2 regions of the Bradyrhizobium sp. SUTN9-2 genome follow, and region 2 is predicted to be linked to the other one. Evidence: riboswitches for the same ligand, from Rfam matches in the RefSeq annotation. Region 2 holds a riboswitch; the other holds the start of a gene.
The links. Region 2 has a riboswitch for S-adenosylmethionine ahead of metX (homoserine O-acetyltransferase MetX). Riboswitches for the same ligand answer to the same signal wherever they lie in the genome.

Region 1: another riboswitch for S-adenosylmethionine. It lies ahead of XF30_RS05965 (O-succinylhomoserine sulfhydrylase); the one in region 2 lies ahead of metX (homoserine O-acetyltransferase MetX).

Annotation. Positions count from the first base shown of each region.
Region 1 is NZ_LAXE01000001.1:1,268,634-1,278,053, forward strand. It holds gene XF30_RS05925 (aspartate aminotransferase family protein) at 1-757, shown strand, start outside; gene argF (ornithine carbamoyltransferase) at 757-1,692, shown strand; gene XF30_RS05935 (Hsp33 family molecular chaperone) at 1,862-2,869, shown strand; gene apaG (Co2+/Mg2+ efflux facilitator ApaG/CorD) at 3,058-3,450, opposite strand; gene XF30_RS05950 (OpgC domain-containing protein) at 3,646-4,902, shown strand; gene XF30_RS05955 (SGNH/GDSL hydrolase family protein) at 4,902-5,681, shown strand; gene XF30_RS05960 (SGNH/GDSL hydrolase family protein) at 5,694-6,683, shown strand; gene XF30_RS05965 (O-succinylhomoserine sulfhydrylase) at 6,798-7,985, opposite strand; SAM riboswitch at 8,062-8,141, opposite strand; gene XF30_RS05970 (2'-deoxycytidine 5'-triphosphate deaminase) at 8,239-9,360, shown strand.
Region 2 is NZ_LAXE01000001.1:1,440,033-1,449,452, forward strand. It holds gene XF30_RS06790 (lysophospholipid acyltransferase family protein) at 1-264, shown strand, start outside; gene XF30_RS06795 (gamma-glutamylcyclotransferase) at 362-973, opposite strand; gene XF30_RS06800 (DUF2125 domain-containing protein) at 1,084-2,268, shown strand; gene XF30_RS06805 (prephenate/arogenate dehydrogenase family protein) at 2,388-3,323, opposite strand; gene hisC (histidinol-phosphate transaminase) at 3,320-4,417, opposite strand; gene XF30_RS06815 (chorismate mutase) at 4,451-5,299, opposite strand; SAM riboswitch at 5,456-5,535, shown strand; gene metX (homoserine O-acetyltransferase MetX) at 5,630-6,832, shown strand; gene metW (methionine biosynthesis protein MetW) at 6,835-7,497, shown strand; gene XF30_RS06830 (alpha/beta fold hydrolase) at 7,614-8,477, opposite strand; gene XF30_RS06835 (TIGR02594 family protein) at 8,691-9,344, shown strand.

The DNA of each region.
Region 1 (9,420 bases), 170 kb from region 2:
GGGCTTCGGTCCGCCGATGGACGGCTTCGATCAGGTGCCGCACGGCGACCTCGACGCCGTGAAGAAGGCGATTGGTCCGCACACCGCCGGCATTCTCATCGAGCCGATCCAGGGCGAGGGTGGCGTTCGTTCTGCACCTCACGCCTTCCTGAGGGCGCTGCGCGAACTCTGTAACGAGCGCGGCCTGTTGCTCGCCTTCGACGAGGTGCAGACCGGCATGGGCCGCACCGGCGAGCTCTTTGCCTACAAGCGCACCGGCGTCACACCGGATGTGATGTCGCTCGCCAAGGCGCTCGGCGGCGGCTTTCCGATCGGCGCGGTGCTGGCAACCGCGGACGCGGCGGCCGGCATGGGGCCCGGCTCGCACGGCTCCACCTTCGGCGGCAATCCGCTCGCGATCTCGGCTGCCAACGCCGTGCTCGATGTCATGCTCAAGCCCGGCTTCTTCGACCACGTGCAGAAGATGTCGCTGCTGCTCAAGCAGAAGCTCGCCTCCGTGATCGATCGTCATCCCGAAATCGTCAGCGAGGTGCGCGGCGAGGGCCTGCTGATCGGTATCAAGGCGGTGGTGCCCTCGGGCGATCTCGTCGCGGCGCTGCGCGCCGAAAAGCTGCTCACCGTCGGGGCCGGCGACAATGTCGTGCGCTTCCTGCCGCCCCTGATCGTCACGGAAGCGGAGATCGAGGACAGCGTCGGCCGGTTAGAGCGCGCCTGCGCTGCGATCTCCTCCAGCCAGACCAAGCGGGCGGCAAGCTGATGAGCACGACGCCCAACAAAGCTCCCAAGCACTTCCTGGACATCAACGAGCTGCCGCTCTCGGAGCTCAAGAGCATGCTCGCCGCCTCTTCCGCCATGAAGGCGAAGCAGAAGGCGCAGCAGCCGGTCAGGCCGCTCGAGGGCAAGACGCTGGCGATGATCTTCGAGCGTCCCTCGACCCGCACCCGCGTCTCGTTCGACGTCGGCATGCGCCAGCTCGGCGGCGAGGCGATCATGCTCACCGGCGCCGAGATGCAGCTCGGCCGCGGCGAGACCATCGCGGATACTGCGCGGGTGCTGTCGCGCTATGTCGACGCCATCATGATCCGCATCCTCAACCACGATGCGCTGCTGGAGCTCGCGGCCAACGCCACCGTGCCCGTCATCAACGGCCTGACGCGGCGTTCGCATCCCTGCCAGGTGATGGCCGACCTCATGACCTATGAGGAGCATCGTGGCCCGATCGAGGGCAAGACGGTGGCCTGGACCGGCGACGACAACAACGTGCTGGCGTCCTGGGCCCATGCCGCCGAGCGCTTCAAATTCCAGCTCAATGTCGCAACGCCGCCGGAGCTCGCACCGAAAAAGGCCATGCGCGACTGGATCAAGGCGACGGGCGCGCCGATCGTGCTCGGCACCGACCCCGAGGCCGCCGTGCGCGGCGCCGATTGCGTCGTCACCGACACCTGGGTGTCGATGGGCGACAAGGAGGGCGAGCACCGCCACAACGTGCTCAAGCCCTACCAAGTCAATGCCAAGCTGATGTCGCTGGCCAAGGCGGACGCATTGTTCATGCATTGCCTGCCGGCCCATCGCGGCGAGGAGGTCACCGACGAGGTGATCGACGGGCCGCAATCGGTCGTGTTCGATGAGGCCGAAAACCGCCTGCACGCGCAGAAGGGCATCTTGGCCTGGTGCTTCGACGCGGTGAAGTAGCCTTCTTGTAGCCCGGATGAAGCGCAGCGAAATCCGGGGTTCTCAACGCGTGGAAAGACCCCCCGGATTGCGCTGCGCTCCATCCGGGCTACGCACTCGTCGTTCCGCGGACGACGGAATGCGGGCGTGCCTCTTTCAATTTGCATCGAACGACCCCAGATAAAGCGCCATGGTTTCCCAGTCTCCTGACATGAACACCGGGCCTGAAGGCCCGGTTCGCGCGCCATCATCGGTTCCGATCGATGACGCCGTGCTGCCTTACGAGGTCGACGCGCTTGACGTGCGCGGGCGCCTGGTGCGGCTTGGCCCCGCGCTCGACGACATCCTCACCAAGCACGATTATCCCGCAGCCGTGGGCAAGCTGCTCGGCGAGGCCATCGTGCTGACGACGCTGCTCGGCTCGACGCTGAAATTCGAGGGCCGCTTCATTCTTCAGGCCCAGACCGACGGTCCGGTGTCGTTCCTGGTGGTCGACTACAAGGCCCCGGACCGCCTGCGCGCCTATGCGCGCTTTGACGCCTCGCGCCTGGGCACGGCCAAGGATTCCGGCACGCTGCTCGGCCGCGGCCATCTCGCCATGACCATCGACCAGGGCCCCGACATGAGCCGTTACCAGGGCCTGGTTGCGCTCGACGGCGGCAGCCTGGAAGACGCCGCCCACGAATATTTCCTGCGCTCCGAGCAGATCCCGACGCGCGTGCGCCTCGCGGTCGGCGAGGAGTGGCGCTCGAGCGACGGCGGCAAGCATCGCTGGCGCGCCGGCGGCATGCTGATGCAATTTCTGCCGAAGGCGCCGGAGCGCGCGCGGCAGGCGGACTTGCATCCCGGCGATGCGCCCGACGGCACCGAGGTGCACAGCGTCGCGGAAGACGATGCCTGGGTCGAGGCACGCTCGCTGATCGAGACGGTCGAAGACGTCGAGCTGATCGATCCCGAGCTCTCTGGCGAGCGGCTGCTCTACCGCCTCTTCCACGAGCGCGGCGTGCGCGTGTTCAATCCGCAGGTGCTCGAGGCGCGGTGCTCCTGCTCGCGCGATGCGGTCGCCGCGATGCTCAAGAGCTTCTCGCACGACGACCGCGCCGCCATGGTCAAGGACGACAAGGTCGTCGTCACCTGCGAGTTCTGCTCGTCGGTGTACCAGTTCACGCCGCACGAGGCGGGCGTCGAGGACGCCTGAGCCTACCCGCGTCGCTGCACTCGCAATGTCGAGTGGAGCAGTGCCACACGCGCGGTGTCATCGCCCGACTTGATCGGGCGATCCAGTACTCCGAGACGATGCTGATCGAAACGAGAGGCCGCGGCGTACTGGATGCCCCGGTCAAGCCGGGGCATGACAGTTGTGAGTGTTACGGCGAACTCGCCTCTCTAATTCAACACCCGCTTGTTGTCGGGGCTGTCCAGCGAAAACGTCGGCACGTCGATCTCGAAACGCTCGCCGGTTTCGCTGACCATCTGGTAGCGGCCGGTCATGAAGCCCGAGGCGGTCGAGAGCGGCACGCCGGAGGTGTATTCGAAGCGTTCGCCGGGGGCGAGGATCGGCTGCTCGCCGACCACGCCTTCGCCCTTCACCTCCTGCTGGCGGCCGGAGGCATCGGTGATGATCCAGTGCCGTGTCTTGAGCTGCACGGTCTCCTCGCCCGAATTGGTGATGACGATGGTGTAGGACCAGAAGTAGCGGGAGCGGTCGGCCGACGATTGCTCCGGAACAAAGTTCGGCTCGACGGTCACTTCGATCTGGCGGGTCACGGCGCGGTACATGGCTGTCATCATACCGAAATCCGCCCCGGGAACCAAACCCCCGCGGGCGCCTTGGCGACATCGTCCCGCCAGAATTGGCGGGAAAGCACACCACCGAGGGAGACACCCTGATGTGATCCGGACGCTTTGCGAGACGACAGCCGGACCATTACACTGCTTCAACGTCGCGATTTGCGGAAGGGTTTCCAGGCCCCGATGACCATTGCCGACCAAGTGACGGGATCGACCATCGCAGGAACCGCGGGCGCCAAGCCCGCAGGGACCAAGGCGCGCGCCGCAGCGCCGGCCATCACGCTGCCCGCCATCGGCGAGCGCGAGCTCCGGCTCGATCTGTTCCGCGGGCTCGCGCTGTGGCTGATCTTCATCGACCATCTGCCGCCCAGTCTGCTGACCTGGTTCACGATCCGCAATTACGGCCTCAGCGACGCCACCGAGATTTTCATCTTCATCTCCGGCTACACCGCCGCCTTCGTCTATGGCCGGGCCATGCTGGAGAGCGGCGTTCTCATCGCCACCGCGCGCATCCTGCGCCGGGTCTGGCAGATCTACGTCGCCCACGTCTTCCTGTTCACGATCTTCCTCGCCGAGATCTCCTATGTCGCGACCAGGTTCGAGAACCCGCTCTACACCGAAGAGATGGGCATCATGGACTTCCTCAAGCAGCCCGATGTCGTCATCGTGCAGGCGCTGCTGCTGCGCTTCCGTCCCGTCAACATGGACGTGCTGCCGCTCTACATCGTGCTGATGCTGGCGCTGCCGCTGATCCTGTGGTCGATGAAATGGCGGCCGGACGTCACGCTCGGGCTGTCGGTCCTGCTCTACGCGGTGACCTGGGAGTACGACCTTTACCTGTCGGCCTATCCGAACGGCTTCTGGGCCTTCAATCCTTTCGCCTGGCAATTGCTGTTCGTGTTCGGGGCCTGGTGCGCGCTCGGAGGTGCGCGTCGCATGTCGGGCATCCTGGCCTCGCCCGTGACGATGTGGATCTCGATCGCCTATCTCATCGCGGCGTTCTACGTGACCTTGACCTGGTACGTGCCCCAGCTCTCCCAGTTCATGCCGAAGCAGATCGAACAATGGATGTATCCGATCGACAAGACCGACCTCGACGTGCTGCGCTTCGCGCACTTCCTGGCGCTGGCGGCGCTGACCGTACGCTTCCTGCCCCGCGACTGGCCGGGCTTGAAATCGCGCTGGCTGCGACCATTGATTCTATGTGGTCAGCATTCGCTCGAGATCTTCTGCCTCGGCGTCTTCCTGGCCTTTGCCGGCCATTTCGTCCTCGCCGAAATCTCCGGCGGGCCGGTCATGCATGCGTTGATTAGCCTCTCCGGAATCCTGATCATGTGGGGGGTGGCCTGGGTCATTTCGTGGTACAAGCGTGTGGCTGACAAGAGCGGTGCGAAAACCAAAAACGCCGTCGGCAACGCCGATCTGGCGGGAGGGGGCTGATGAAGGCGAAGGTTCTCCTGAGCCTGGTCCTGCTATGCGGTAACCTCGCCGCGCCCACGGCGCGCGCGGGCGATGCCGCGTCTGCCGCATCCCCTATGCCTGCGGCCTGCGAACTGCCGTCCTATCTGCTGACCAGCGAAAGCCAGCTGCCCAAGGTCGCCGAGGCGATCAAGGCCGGCAAACCGCTCGACATCCTGGTGATCGGCAGCCGCTCGACCACGATTCCGTCGTCGGAGAGCAGCTCCTATCCGGCGCGCATGGAGGCGATCCTCAAGGAGAAACTGCCGCCCTCCGAGCCGGTGCACGTCTCCGTAGAAATACAGAGCAAGAAAACGGCAGAGGAGACCGCGTCCACCTTCGTTAAGCTGATGGAAGCAAAAACGCCTACTTTGGTCATCTGGCAGACCGGGACCGTGGATGCTATCCGATCCATCGATCCCGACGAATTTCGTAGCGCGGTGACCGACGGGGTTGTTGCGCTGCAAAAGGCAGGGGCGGACGTCGTCTTGATGAATTTGCAATATAGCCCGCGCACCGAGACCATGATCTCGGCGCAGCCTTTTCTCGATAATATGCGCGTCGTGGCACAGGAGCACGACATCCCGCTGTTCGATCGTTTCGCGATCATGCGGCAGTGGAATGAACAGGGCCAGTTCGACCTGTTCAACCCGTCCCGCGGGCCTGAGCTGGCGAAGCAGGTCCATGATTGCCTTGGCCGGGCGTTGGCACAGTTCGTGATCGACGCTGCCCATCTGGAGCCGGCCCAGCAGCAAAATTGAGGTCTAGCGTTAATGAGTTCTCTCCGCCCTTTTTGCCTGACGTCATGGCTAGCCGTGCCTGCAACAGCAGTGCTGTTGTTGCTGACGCCCGCCGCGCATGCGCAGACGCCGGCCGCTCAGCCGGCGACCCCCGCACCCTCCCAGTCGACTGATCCCGCACCCGCTGCGCCGTCCCAGACCACCGTCGCCGCGAGGTCGCCCGAGCAGCGCGGCGTCACCTCGCGCGCCATCGACAAGATGAAGGAGGTCGCGAAGTCCGCCGCCGACATCTTCAGCCGGGTGCCCTGCCTGCCGCCGAAGGGCGGCTCCAAGGCGATGGGCTCGCTGCCGCATGTCGCGAGCAAGCTGGCCGCCGGCCAGCCCGTCGTCATCGTCGCGTTCGGCTCCTCGTCGACTCAAGGGTTCGGCGCGAGCTCGCCGGAGTTCAATTACCCCAATCGTCTCGCCGCGCAGCTGCGCCGGCACTATCCGACTGCCGACATCAGCGTCATCAATGCCGGCGTCGGCGGCGAGGACGCCCCCGAGATGATGAAGCGTCTGCAGACGCAGGTGATCGACAGGCATCCGGATCTCGTGATCTGGCAGGTCGGCACCAACGCCGTGCTGCGCAATCTCGATCCCGGCGAGACCGTCAAGCTGGTGGAGGACGGCATCAACCGCATTCAGGCCGCCGGCGGCACCGACATCGTGCTGGTTGGTCCGCAATATTCGCCGGCCGTCAACCAGCGCAAGGAGAGCGCCGGCAAGATGATCAAGCTGCTCGGCAACGTCGCCGAGCTCCGCAAGGTCGGCATTTTCCCGCGCTTCGAGGTGATGCGCGACTGGCACGAGAACCAGTCGATCCCGGTCGAGGGCTTCGTCATCGCCGACGGCCTGCACATGAACGATTGGGGCTATGCCTGCTTCGCCCAGCTGCTCGGCGACGACATCATCCGCTCCGTCGGCCAGATCAAGCTCGGTGTGAGCGTGCCCGCCGATGTGAGAACGTACCGGCCGATGTGAGAGGGTGCGTAGGGTGGGTTAGGCGAAGCCGTAACCCACCACTGTCTATCTCCGCGGATGCAGCAGAGGTGGATTACGCCTTCGGCTAATCCACCCTACGAGACCTCGCTTCCCTCACGCCTTCTCCAGCGCCGCGGTGAGATCCTCGATCAGGTCATCCGCGTGCTCGAGCCCCGCCGAGAAGCGGATAAATCCCTCGCTGATGCCGAGCGCGGCGCGGTCTTCCGGCTTGAGGCGCTGATGCGTCGTCGTCGCCGGATGCGTGACGAGGCTCTTGGCGTCGCCGAGATTGTTGGAGATCTTGGCAAGCTTCAATTCGTTGAGCACACGGAACGCCGCCGCCTTGCCGCCCTTCACCTCGAAGCCGACCAGCGTCGAGCCGCCGCGCATCTGCTTCTTCACCAGCGCCGCCTGCGGATGATCGGCGCGGCCGGGATAGACCAGTCGCGAGATCTTGGGATGGCTCGCCAGCACCTCGGCGACGCGCGCGGCATTGTCGGTCTGCGCGCGCACGCGCACGCCCAGCGTCTCCAGGCCCTTGAGCAGGACCCAGGCATTGAACGGCGAGATCGACGGGCCGGTCTGGCGCATGAAATTGTGGATATGCTCGGCGATGAAGGCTTCGGAGGACAGGATGATGCCGCCGAGACAGCGGCCCTGGCCGTCGATGTGCTTGGTCGCAGAGTAGACGACGACGTCGGCGCCGAGCGCGAGCGGGCTCTGCCAGATCGGGGTTGCAAACACGTTGTCGACGACGAGCCGCGCGCCGCCCTTGTGCGCGATCTCGGCGATCGAGGGGATGTCGAGCACGTCCAGCGTCGGGTTGGTCGGGCTCTCCAGGAAGAACGTCTTGGTGTTGGGCCTCAGCGCCCGCTGCCACTGGTCGAGATCGAGCCCATCGACCAGCGTGGCCTCGATGCCGTAGCGCGGCAACAGGTCCTGGATGACGTAGAGGCAGGAGCCGAACAGCGCACGGGAGGCGACCACGTGATCGCCGGCCTTGAGCGGCGCCAGGATCGCGGTCGTCACCGCCGCCATGCCGGTTGCCGCCGAGCGCGCGGCCTCGGCGCCCTCGAGCTCGATCATGCGGCGCTCGAACATTGCAATCGTCGGGTTGGAATAGCGCGAATAGATGAAGCCGGGATCCTCGCCCTTGAAGCGCGCCTCGCACTCCTCCGCGCTGGCGTAGACATAGCCTTGCGTCAGGAACAGCGCCTCCGAGGTCTCGCCATATTGCGAGCGCAGGGTGCCGGAATGGACCAGGCGGGTTTCGGGGCGATAAGTGGCAGACGACTTCGACATAGGACCCTCTCCGACATGACCGCCGAGGCGAAAACGGTCACAAAAAAACCGGCCTAGATATCTCCACGGGCCGGGATCACAGAGGTCCCCGGCCTGTTTAGCGACTTATTTAACGTGGCTGCAAGCCGGCCGGCTCAAATCACCACGGGATAAGTGATGCTCATATTCCGCAATGCTCTTTCCGTCAAGGCGTCCATCGGATAGCCGTAAAAGACTTGTATTTCCGGCATGGTCCGGATGCATTCGGCCCCTGATGAGGACCCCCCGGTTGACGTTCACGGTCGCCGCCGACGCCAATGGTATCCTGCCCGACCGCATGATCGCGGCGATGGCGGAAGAAGGTCTCATCCTGCCCACCTACGACTTCGTCGAGAGCCAGATCCAGCCGGCGAGCCTCGATCTGCGCCTCGGCGACATCGCCTATCGGGTCCGCGCCAGCTTCCTCCCCGGGCCCGGTGCCACCGTGGCAGAGCGCATCGACGAGCTGAAGCTGCACGAGTTCAGCCTCGCCGACGGCGCGGTGCTCGAGACCAACTGCGTCTACATCGTGCCGCTGCTCGAGAGCCTCGCGCTGCCGCCGGAGATCGTCGCTGCCGCCAATCCGAAGAGCTCGACCGGCCGGCTCGACGTCTTCACCCGCGTCATCGCCGACGGCACCCGCCGCTTCGACATGATCGGCGCCGGCTATCACGGCCCGCTCTACGCCGAGATCAGCCCGAAGACGTTTCCTGTGCTGGTGCGCGAGGGCTCGCGTCTCAGCCAGGTGCGCTTCCGCACCGGCGATGCCATCCTCAATGCCGACGAGCTCGATGCGCTGCACGCCAGCGAGCGTCTCGTCGACATCGACGATGCCGATCTCTCGGGCGGCGTTGCCGTCTCGGTCGATCTCTCCGGCGAGAAGGCGAGCGGCTTCGTCGGCTATCGCGCCAAGCGCCACACCGACGTCGTCGATGTCGACCGCCGCGCGGGCTACGCGGTGGAGGATTTCTGGGAGCCGATCTCGGCGCGTCCCGACGGCAGCCTGATCCTCGACCCCGGCGAGTTCTATATCCTCGCCTCCAAGGAAGCGGTGCAGGTGCCGCCCGACTACGCCGCTGAGATGGTGCCGTTCGACCCCCTGGTCGGCGAATTCCGCGTGCACTATGCCGGCTTTTTCGATCCCGGCTTCGGCTATGCCGGCGCTGGCGGGCTGGGATCGCGCGCCGTGCTGGAGGTGCGCTCGCGCGAGGTGCCGTTCATCCTCGAGCACGGTCAGATCGTCGGCCGCCTCGTCTACGAGAAGATGCTGGCCCGCCCCGACGCGATGTACGGCCAACGCATCGGCTCGAATTACCAGGCGCAAGGCCTGAAGCTCAGCAAGCATTTCAGGGTGTAGTGCTAACCTCACCCACCGCTGTCATTCCCCGCGGAGGCGGGGAATCCAGTACGCCGCGGC
Region 2 (9,420 bases):
CAGATCTATTCCTCCTGCGGCGTGCCGTGCCTGCCGATCGCGCTCAATTCCGGCCTGTTCTGGCCGCGCCGCACCTTCATGCGCTACCCGGGCACGCTGGTGGTCGAGTTTCTCGAACCGTTGCCGCCGGGCCTGCCGAAGGACGAGTTTCTCGCACGCGTGCAAGCGGCGATCGAGGACGCGACCGCCCGGCTCGTCGAAGCAGGACGGAAGGAGCAGGAGCAGTTGATCGGCTCGGCGCCGAGCTACGCGCCGACCGGCTAAAGCGCGATGAGATTGGGATGAATCTTCATCGCGCTCTAGGTTGTTGTTTACGCATGATCTTTCCGGAAAACCGCTTCGCACTTTTCCGGGTCATGCTTTAGCGGCTTTCCCGATCCTGGTCCCGAGCCGCCGCGTGCAGGGAATGCGCATCACCGTGCAGCATCAATGCAAGCTGATGCAGCTGCGTGTCGCGAAAGCCTTCGGCCTCGATCGCCTTCACCGTCGCGGTGACGTAGTCGCGGTTGGCGCCGGACTGGCCGTGGCCCTGGACGACATGGCGGTGCTGCTCGGCGAGCGAGAGGCGGCCGGCATATTGCACATGACCGCGGTCGACGACGTAGGCGAGCGCGGCGACGCGCTGGCGTGCATCGTTCTCCAGCCACACCGAGCGCATCACCTCGCGATAGACCGAGGTGACCTGCTCGCGTGCGCGCAAATAGGCGACCACTTCGGCACGGTTCTTCTCGGCGACACGGAAGGCGATGCCGCGGCAGGCGCCGCCGCGGTCTAGTCCGAGCACCAGGCCCGGCTTCTCCGGCGTGCCGCGATGCACGAAGGAATAGACGCAGAGCGCGCGATGCTCGCCGACCAGCCGCGCCGGGACGCGCTCCTCGAAATCGAAGCCCGGCCGCCACATCAGCGAGCCGTAGCCGAACACCCAGAGGTCGCCCTTGGCTGTGGTGACGGAGGGGAGGGTGATTTCGGACATTTCGGGGACGGCTACCAGAACCCTGCGCCCAAGCGAAGCGATTTCTGCGCCTTTCGTCGCAGGCCCGCCCCGCTTACATTTGCCTGAATCTGGCGTCAAAGGGTCGCCGCATGTCCAATATGACCGTTGCCACTGGCCGCCGCTCCCGCTGGGGCCTTTTCATCGCCCCCGTTCTCGTCCTGGTCCTCGCCGTCGGCTGGACCTGCTTCTGGTTCTATGCGGCGTGGCAGGCCGAATTCGTCGCCGACGCCTGGCGGGCGCAGGAGGCCAAGGCCGGCCGCATCTATGATTGTGCCAAGCGCTCGATCGCCGGCTTCCCGTTCCGCTTCGAGGTCCAGTGCTCCGGCGCCAGCGTCGCCCTGGTCTCGCAGAACGCGAGCAAGACGCCGTTCACGGCCAAGCTCGACAACATCCTGGTCGTGGCCCAGGTCTACGACCCCAAGCGCATCATCGCCGAATTCGCAGCGCCCGCCACGCTGATCGACGGCATTACGCAAAACACCTTCACCGTGAATTGGAGCAAGGGCCGCGCCAGTGTGGCGGGTCTGCCGGCTGTGCCGGATCGCGCTTCCATCGTGTTCGACGACCCCAGCCTCAACCGTCTCGATGGCAGCGTGCAGGTGCCGCTTGCGCGCGCCAAGCAGGTTGAGCTGCACGGGCGCCTTGCCGATGGCTCGCCGGCCGATCATCCGGTGATCGAGACCGTGCTCCATGTCGCGCAGGGCAGCATCCAGGGCGTGCATCCGCTGCTCGCCGAGCCGTTCGAGGCGGACACCCGCGCCAAGATCACCGGCCTCTCCGACCTCACGCCCAAACCGTGGCCGCAGCGCTTCCGCGAGATCCAGGCCGCCGGCGGTCACATCGAGATCGTGCAGTCGCGCATTCAACAGGGCGAGATGATCGCGGTCGCGGCCGGCACGCTCGGCCTGTCGCCCAACGGCCGGCTCGACGGCGAATTGCAGATGACGGTGACCGGCCTCGAGCGCGTGATCCCGGCGCTCGGCATCGAGAAGATGCTGGAGGAGGGCGTACCGCAGGCAACGCTCGATCGCCTCGCGCCCGGCGTGAAGTCGCAGGACCTGAATAATCTGTTCGGCGCGCTCGACCGCGCCGTGCCGGGCCTCGGCAAGGTCATCAAGCAGAACGCCAATGCCGGCGTTGCCGCCGGCATCAATTCGATCGGTACCGAGAGCACGCTGGAAGGCAAGAAAGCGCGGAGCTTCCCGCTAAAATTCGTCGACGGTGCCGTGCTGCTCGGCCCGGTCAAGGTCGGCCAGATCCCGCCGCTGTATTAGTTGGCTCCCGTAGCCCGGATGGAGCGCAGCGCAATCCGAGGTTCTTGATCACAGCTGGCACTGTCCCGGATTACGCTTGTGCTCCATCCGGGCTACGCAGCTTTGTCCGGGCTACAGGCTCACGGCTTCTTCAGCGCGCCATGCTGGCGGCCGAAATCGGGCGCGGCGGAATCCTGGCCGATCTCGACGATGCCGCGGCGGATGGCGCGGGTGCGGGTGAAGTGGTCGAACAGCGCCTCCCCGTCGCCGCGGCGGATCGCGCGGGTGAGCTTTGCCAGATCCTCGGTGAAGGTGCCGAGCATCTCCAGCACGGCCTCCTTGTTGGCGAGGAAGACGTCGCGCCACATCGTCGGATCGGACGCCGCAATGCGGGTGAAATCGCGAAAACCGCCGGCGGAGAATTTGATCACCTCGGATTCCGTCACCTGCGCCAATTCGTCGGCGGTGCCGACGATGGTGTAGGCGATCAGATGCGGCAGGTGGCTGGTGATCGCGAGCACGAGGTCGTGATGATCCGGCGTCATCACCTCGACCTTGGCGCCCATCGCCGCCCAGAACGCGCGCAGGTGATCGGTCGCCGCTGCGTCGCTGCCATCAGGCGGGGTCAGGATGCACCAGCGGTTGATGAAGAGCTCGGCGAAGCCCGAATCCGGGCCGGAATGCTCGGTGCCTGCCACCGGATGCGCCGGCACGAAATGAATGCCGCCCGGCAGATGCGGGGCCATGTCGCGGACCACAGCGCCCTTGACCGAGCCGACGTCGGAGACGATCGCACCCGGCTTGAGATGCGGCGCGATCTCCTGCGCTACGGGTCCGCAGGCGCCGACGGGAATGCAGAGGATGACGAGATCGGCATCCCTCACGGCCTCCGCATTGGTCGCCACCACCTGATCGACGATGCCGAGCTCGGCGACACGCGCGCGTGTCTTCTCCGAGCGTGCGGTGGTGACGATTTCACCGGCAAGCCCCTGGAGCTTCGCAGCGCGGGCAATCGAGCCGCCGATCAGGCCGAAGCCGATCAGCGCCACGCGCTGGAAGTGCGCCTGCGCGCTCATTTGCCGCCCATGAAGTCGCGCAAGCCTTCGACGACGAGGCGGTTGGCCTCCTCGGTGCCGATGGTCATGCGCAGCGCATGCGGCAGGCCGTAGTTCTTCAAGCCGCGCAGCACGAGCCCCCGCTTGGTCAGGAACGCGTCGGCGTCATCGGCGGTCTTGCCCTTGTCGGTCGGGAAATGGATCAGCACGAAATTGGCGACGCTCGGCGTCACCTTCAGCCCGAGCTTGCCGATCTCCTCGGTGAGCCAGTTGCGCCAGGTCTCGGTGAACTGCTTCGACATCGCCTGATGCGCGGTATCCTCGATCGCGGCGATCGCGGCATACATCGCCGGCGTCGACACGTTGAAGGGACCGCGGATGCGATTGACCGCGTCGATGACGTGCTCGGGCCCGAACATCCAGCCGATGCGCAGCGCGGCAAGACCGTGGATCTTGGAGAAGGTGTGCGTCACCACCGTGTTCTCGGTGGTGGCGACGAGCTCGATTCCCATCTCATAGTCGTTGCGCGAGACGTAATCGCAATAGGCGGCGTCCAGCACCAGCAGCACGTGCGAGGGCAGGCCGGCGCGCAGCCGCTTGACCTCGTCGAACGGAAGATAGGTGCCCGTCGGGTTGTTGGGGTTGGCGAGCCAGACCAGCTTCGTCTTCGGCGTCACGGCCTTCAGGATGGCGTCGACGTCGGCGGTGAGGTTGGTCTCCTGGGCGATGACGTTCCTGGCGCCGACCGCCATCGTCGCGATCGGGTAGACCAGGAAGCCGTGTGTCGTCGAGATCGCCTCGTCGCCCTGGCTGAGATAGGTGTGCGCGAGCAGATTGAGGATCTCGTCCGAGCCGGCGCCGCAGATGATGCGGTTGGGATCGAGGCCGAACGAGCGGCCGATCGCCTCGCGCAGCACGCGCGAGGTGCCTTCCGGGTAGTCCTCCAGATGATCCGCCACGCGCTTGAAGGCTTCGATCGCCTTGGGCGAGGGCCCGAACGGCGTCTCGTTGGCGGAGAGTTTGAACACCTTGCGGCCCGGCTCCGGCACCGGGCTCTTGCCGGGCGTGTAGGGCGCAATATCGAGAATGCCGGGATTCGGCACGGGGCGGGACATCTTGGACTCCGGATAGGCTGGGCTGTTCGCGACCTACGATTTCGGCCCGGTCGGGGGCACCGTATAGCGCGTTGCGTGGCTGCCGACGAGGGCCACGGAGCGCACCGAGGCCCCCGCCTCGATCAGGGCAGCCCTGATCTTGTCGATGCTGGTCGCGCCGGTGACCGAGACCAAGAGCGCCGCGCCGTCGAAGGCGGTATCGGGCACGGCCACGATCTCGGCGAGCGGCGACAGCGCCCGGGCGACCTCGGCGTTCCATCCGGAGACGCGCACGCTGAACGTCTCGACCTCCGTCACCAGGGCGCTGTCGGCGACGCGCGAGATCGCGAACACCGGCAATGCGGCCGGATGATCGGCACGCTCGATGAAGGGCATCCGCGCGATGATCTTTGGTGCGCCGTCCGCTTCCAGCTCCAGCCACCATGGCGTGCGGCTCGAGGTCGCCGAGACCATTGCCAGATCACCCTTGGATTTCGCTACCGCCTCGACCGCGGCCTGTGCGCTGAAATGCGCGACGTAAGGCACGGTGAAGCCGAAATTGAAGCGCACGGAATCGCGCATCGCCGCCTCGCTGGCCGAGATGTCGGCATGCACGGAGAACGGCGCCTGTACGTAAGTGAAGGTCGAGATGATGACGCGCCAGATGCTCTCGACCGTGTCGAGCGGCAGGATGCCGCGATGACGCTGCACGATCTCGCGCATCATCGAAGCTTCGCGCGCAGGCCGGAACGCCGAGCCGACCTCCTGGGTCTGCTTCACCTGGATCAGGCGATCGATGATCTCGCCGCGCTGCATGAGGAGGCGATGCATGCCCTCGTCGATCGCGTCGATCTCCTTGCGCAGTTCCTGAAGCGATGGTGGCGCGGGCGGACGTTGGGACATGTCTGGTCGTCGATCGTTCCGGTGGGGGATATCCTGATTAGGCAGTCGGGGCGGCGAAAGCAAAGAGAAATGACGTGCTTTGCGGGCGTCGCGGCAGAGGCGAATTGGGCCGATCCGGGCCGCGACTTGACGAAAACCGCCCAAGACGGTAGCTTTTGCCCGTTCCGTGGTCATTTGAGCCGGCCGGCTTGCAGCCACGTTAAAAAACTCGCTAAACAGGCCGGGGACGCTTCCGATCCCGGCCGAACCTATCGTTCAGGCCGGGTTTTTCATGGCCTGATGTCAGCGGCGCGGTCGAGCAGCCAGTCGCAAACGAGGTCGATGTCCGAGATGGGTAGCGTCAAGTCGATACCGAGTCCTGCGATCAGCGCCGACGAGCGGTCGCACGAGGTGGATCATCCAAGCTCGCTGGTTGCGCATTTCGGCGCCGAGCAGCCGCTGCGGCTCGATTGCGGCGTCGATCTCACCCCGTTCCAGATCGCCTACCAGACCTATGGCGAGCTCAATGCCGATCGCTCCAACGCCGTGCTGATCTGTCATGCGTTGACCGGCGACCAGCATGTCGCCAACGTACATCCCGTCACCGGCAAGCCGGGCTGGTGGGAGACGCTGGTCGGTCCCGGCCGACCCATCGATCCCAAGCACTACTTCATCATCTGCTCCAACGTGATCGGCGGCTGTATGGGCTCGACCGGGCCGGCGTCGATCAATCCCGCCACCGGCAAGGTCTGGGGCCTGGACTTCCCCGTCATCACCATTCCGGACATGGTGCGCGCGCAGGCGATGCTGATCGACCGGCTCGGCATCGACACGCTGTTTGCCGTCGTCGGCGGCTCGATGGGCGGCATGCAGGTGCTGCAATGGACCGCCGCCTATCCTAGCCGCGTGTACTCCGCGCTGGCGATCGCCTGCGCGACGCGGCACTCGGCGCAGAACATCGCCTTCCACGAGCTCGGCCGCCAGGCCGTGATGGCCGACCCCGACTGGCATGGCGGCGGCTATGCCGATCGCGGGATCCATCCGCATCGCGGGCTCGCGGTGGCGCGGATGGCGGCGCACATCACCTATCTCTCGGACGCGGCGCTGCACCGCAAGTTCGGCCGGCGCATGCAGGACCGCGAGCTGCCGACCTTCTCGTTCGACGCCGATTTCCAGGTCGAATCCTATCTGCGTTACCAGGGCTCGTCCTTCGTCGAGCGCTTCGACGCCAATTCCTATCTCTACCTGACGCGGGCGATGGACTATTTCGACATCGCCGCCGACCATGGCGGCGTGCTGGCCAAGGCCTTCGCCGACATCAAGACCCGCTTCTGCGTGGTCTCCTTCACCAGCGACTGGCTGTTTCCGACCTCGGAATCGCGCGCGCTGGTGCACGCGCTGAACGCTTCGAGCGCGCGCGTGTCATTCGCCGAGATCGAGACCGATCGCGGCCACGACGCCTTCCTGCTCGACGTGCCCGAATTCTTCGACATCTCCCGGGCCTTCCTGCAATCGGCAGGCAAGGCCCGCGGGCTCAACCTCGAGGACCGTTAGCGATGTCCGTGCAGGAAGTGTTGCCGCTGGACGGCGTTGCCGCCAGGCCATCCGGTGATTATCGCGCCGATCATCGGCTGGTCGCCGAAATGGTCAAGCCGGGCTCGAAAGTGCTCGACGTCGGCTGCGGCGACGGCGATCTGCTTCAGCTGCTGGAGACCCGCGGCATCGACGGCCGCGGCATCGAATTGTCGCGCGAGGGCGTCAACCGCTGCGTCGCCAAGGGGCTCGCGGTGGTGCAGGGCGATGCCGACACCGATCTCGTCAATTATCCCGACGATGCCTTCGACTACGTGATCCTGTCGCAGACGCTGCAGGCGACGCGGCAGCCGAAGGTCGTGCTGGAGAACCTGCTGCGCATCGGCCGCCGCGCCATCGTCTCGTTCCCGAATTTCGGCTTCTGGAAGATGCGGCTCCAGCTCCTGATCGGCGGCCACATGCCGCGCACGGAGAATCTGCCGGCGACCTGGTACGACACCGCCAACATCCATTTCTGCACCATCAAGGATTTCGTGCAGCTCTGCGACGAGATCAACGTCAAGATGGAGCGCTCGGTCGCGCTCGATCTCTACGGCCGCCCGGTGCCGCTGAACCTGCCCTGGTGGGTGTGGAACATGTTCGGCGAGCAGGCGGTGTTCTTGCTGAGCCGCGGCGGGGGGAAGTAGTTTCTCTCCGTCATTCCGGGGCGATGCGAAGCATCGAGCCCGGAATCCATCGTCCAACAGCGCCTGCAGCCCGATGGATTCCGGGCCTGCGCCTTCGGCGCGTCCCGGAATGACAGCTAGTGGGAAACCAGCGACCGCGGGTCCCGCACCGGCCAACGTCCTGCTTCCACCAGCGTCACGAACCGCTCGACACTCTCGTTGAACAGCGCGGGCTCCTCCAGGTTCAGCACGTGGCCGGACTTCGGAAACATCGCGAGCCCCGCCGCGGGCAGGTGCTTCTTCAGGAACAGGCTGGCGCCCACGCAGGGCTCGTCCTCGTCGCCGCAGATGATCAGCGCGGGTGTTGCCGCGCCTCTGATCGCGTCCGTCATCGTGTAGATCGAGGGACGGCCGCCCTGGAATCCGCGCATGGTGCGCGCCGATCCCTTGGCATCGTGCCGCGCCAGTGCGGCGTAGAAATCGGCATGCCCGCGTGGATCCTTCACCAGGAACGGAATCCGGCTCGGCGCCTCGCGCGTGACTTTCGCGACCTCCACCGATCCCAGCGTCTCGAACTGCTCGGCATTGGCGCGGCACTGCGTGCGCCAGGTCTCCAGGTTCTCGAGCTCCGAGCCGGAGCCGACGCCGGCCAGCGTCATCGACAGTGCGCGCTGCGGCGCGTTCAACCCGATCTGCAACGAGGAATAGGCGCCCATCGAAAGACCGACGAGATGCGCGCGCTCGATGCCGAGATGATCGAGCACCGCAAGCGCATCGGTGTAGAAATGCGTGTAGGTGTAGACCTCGCCGTCAGGCACGTCCGACGGCGTGTAGCCGCGCGCCGAATAGGTGATGCAGCGATGGCCACGCGAGAAGTAGCGCATCTGCGGCTCCCAATTGGTGTAGTCGGCCGCGAACTCGTGCAGAAAAAGTATCGGCGTTCCCTGGCCCGCCTCCTCGAAATAGATGCGGACGCCGTCCCTGGTCGTGGCGTGGGGCATTAACCGTTTCCCTCTGTTTCAAGCCGTGTTCGAGGATCGCAGTTAATTCTGTTGTCGGCAATGCGGCAGCAGCGCCGAGCACAAACACAAAATCATTGCAGCCATTCGCGGGCGTTGCGTCTTTTTCTCGCCACATCGGGCGGCTTAACGGCCAAACGGATGTCGGCCATTGCACGGGCCGGCGGGAAGTGGGGGTGTCAAGAAGGATGAAGAATGTTCGAGTTGTTTGCGTCTCGCCTGTCGCGTTGTGTTGTCGCGCTGGCGCTGTTCTTCGCGGCGTTCGCCGTGTTCGTTTCTCCGGCCTCGGCACGGCCGTATCATCGTCATAGCGCAGAGCGGCACGGTTACGTGCATCACGCCAGACATCATCACCACCGTCACTATCGCCATCATGCCCGCAGTTCGCGCTTCGAGCGCAGCGCGGCGCAATTGCAGGCAAGCGGCTTCGCCGACACCCAGGCGAGCTATGATCCGAATGCCAATGCCAGCGGTGCCGGCATGAACGGAGGCTTCAGCGGAGGATCGGGTCTCGTCTCCGAGGCGCGCCGCCATATCGGCGGCAATCCGACCGGGCGCGGCCGGCTGTGGTGCGCGCGCTTCATGAACATGGTGCTGGAGCATACCGGCCATCGGGGCACCGGCTCCGACATGGCGAGCTCGTTCGCGCGCTACGGCACGCGCATCTCCGGACCGCAGGTCGGTGCCATCGCCGTGATGTCGCGCGGCCGCCGCGGCGGTCATGTCGGCATCATCACCGGCATCGACGCGCAGGGTAATCCGATCATGATCTCCGGCAACAACGGCAACCGAGTCCGCGAAGCCCCGGTCTCGCGCGGCAAGATCTATGCGTATGTGATGCCGAACTGAGCCTCGTCATTGCGAGGAGCGCTTGCGACGAAGCAATCCAGACTGTTTCCGCAGATGCATTCCTGGATTGCTTCGC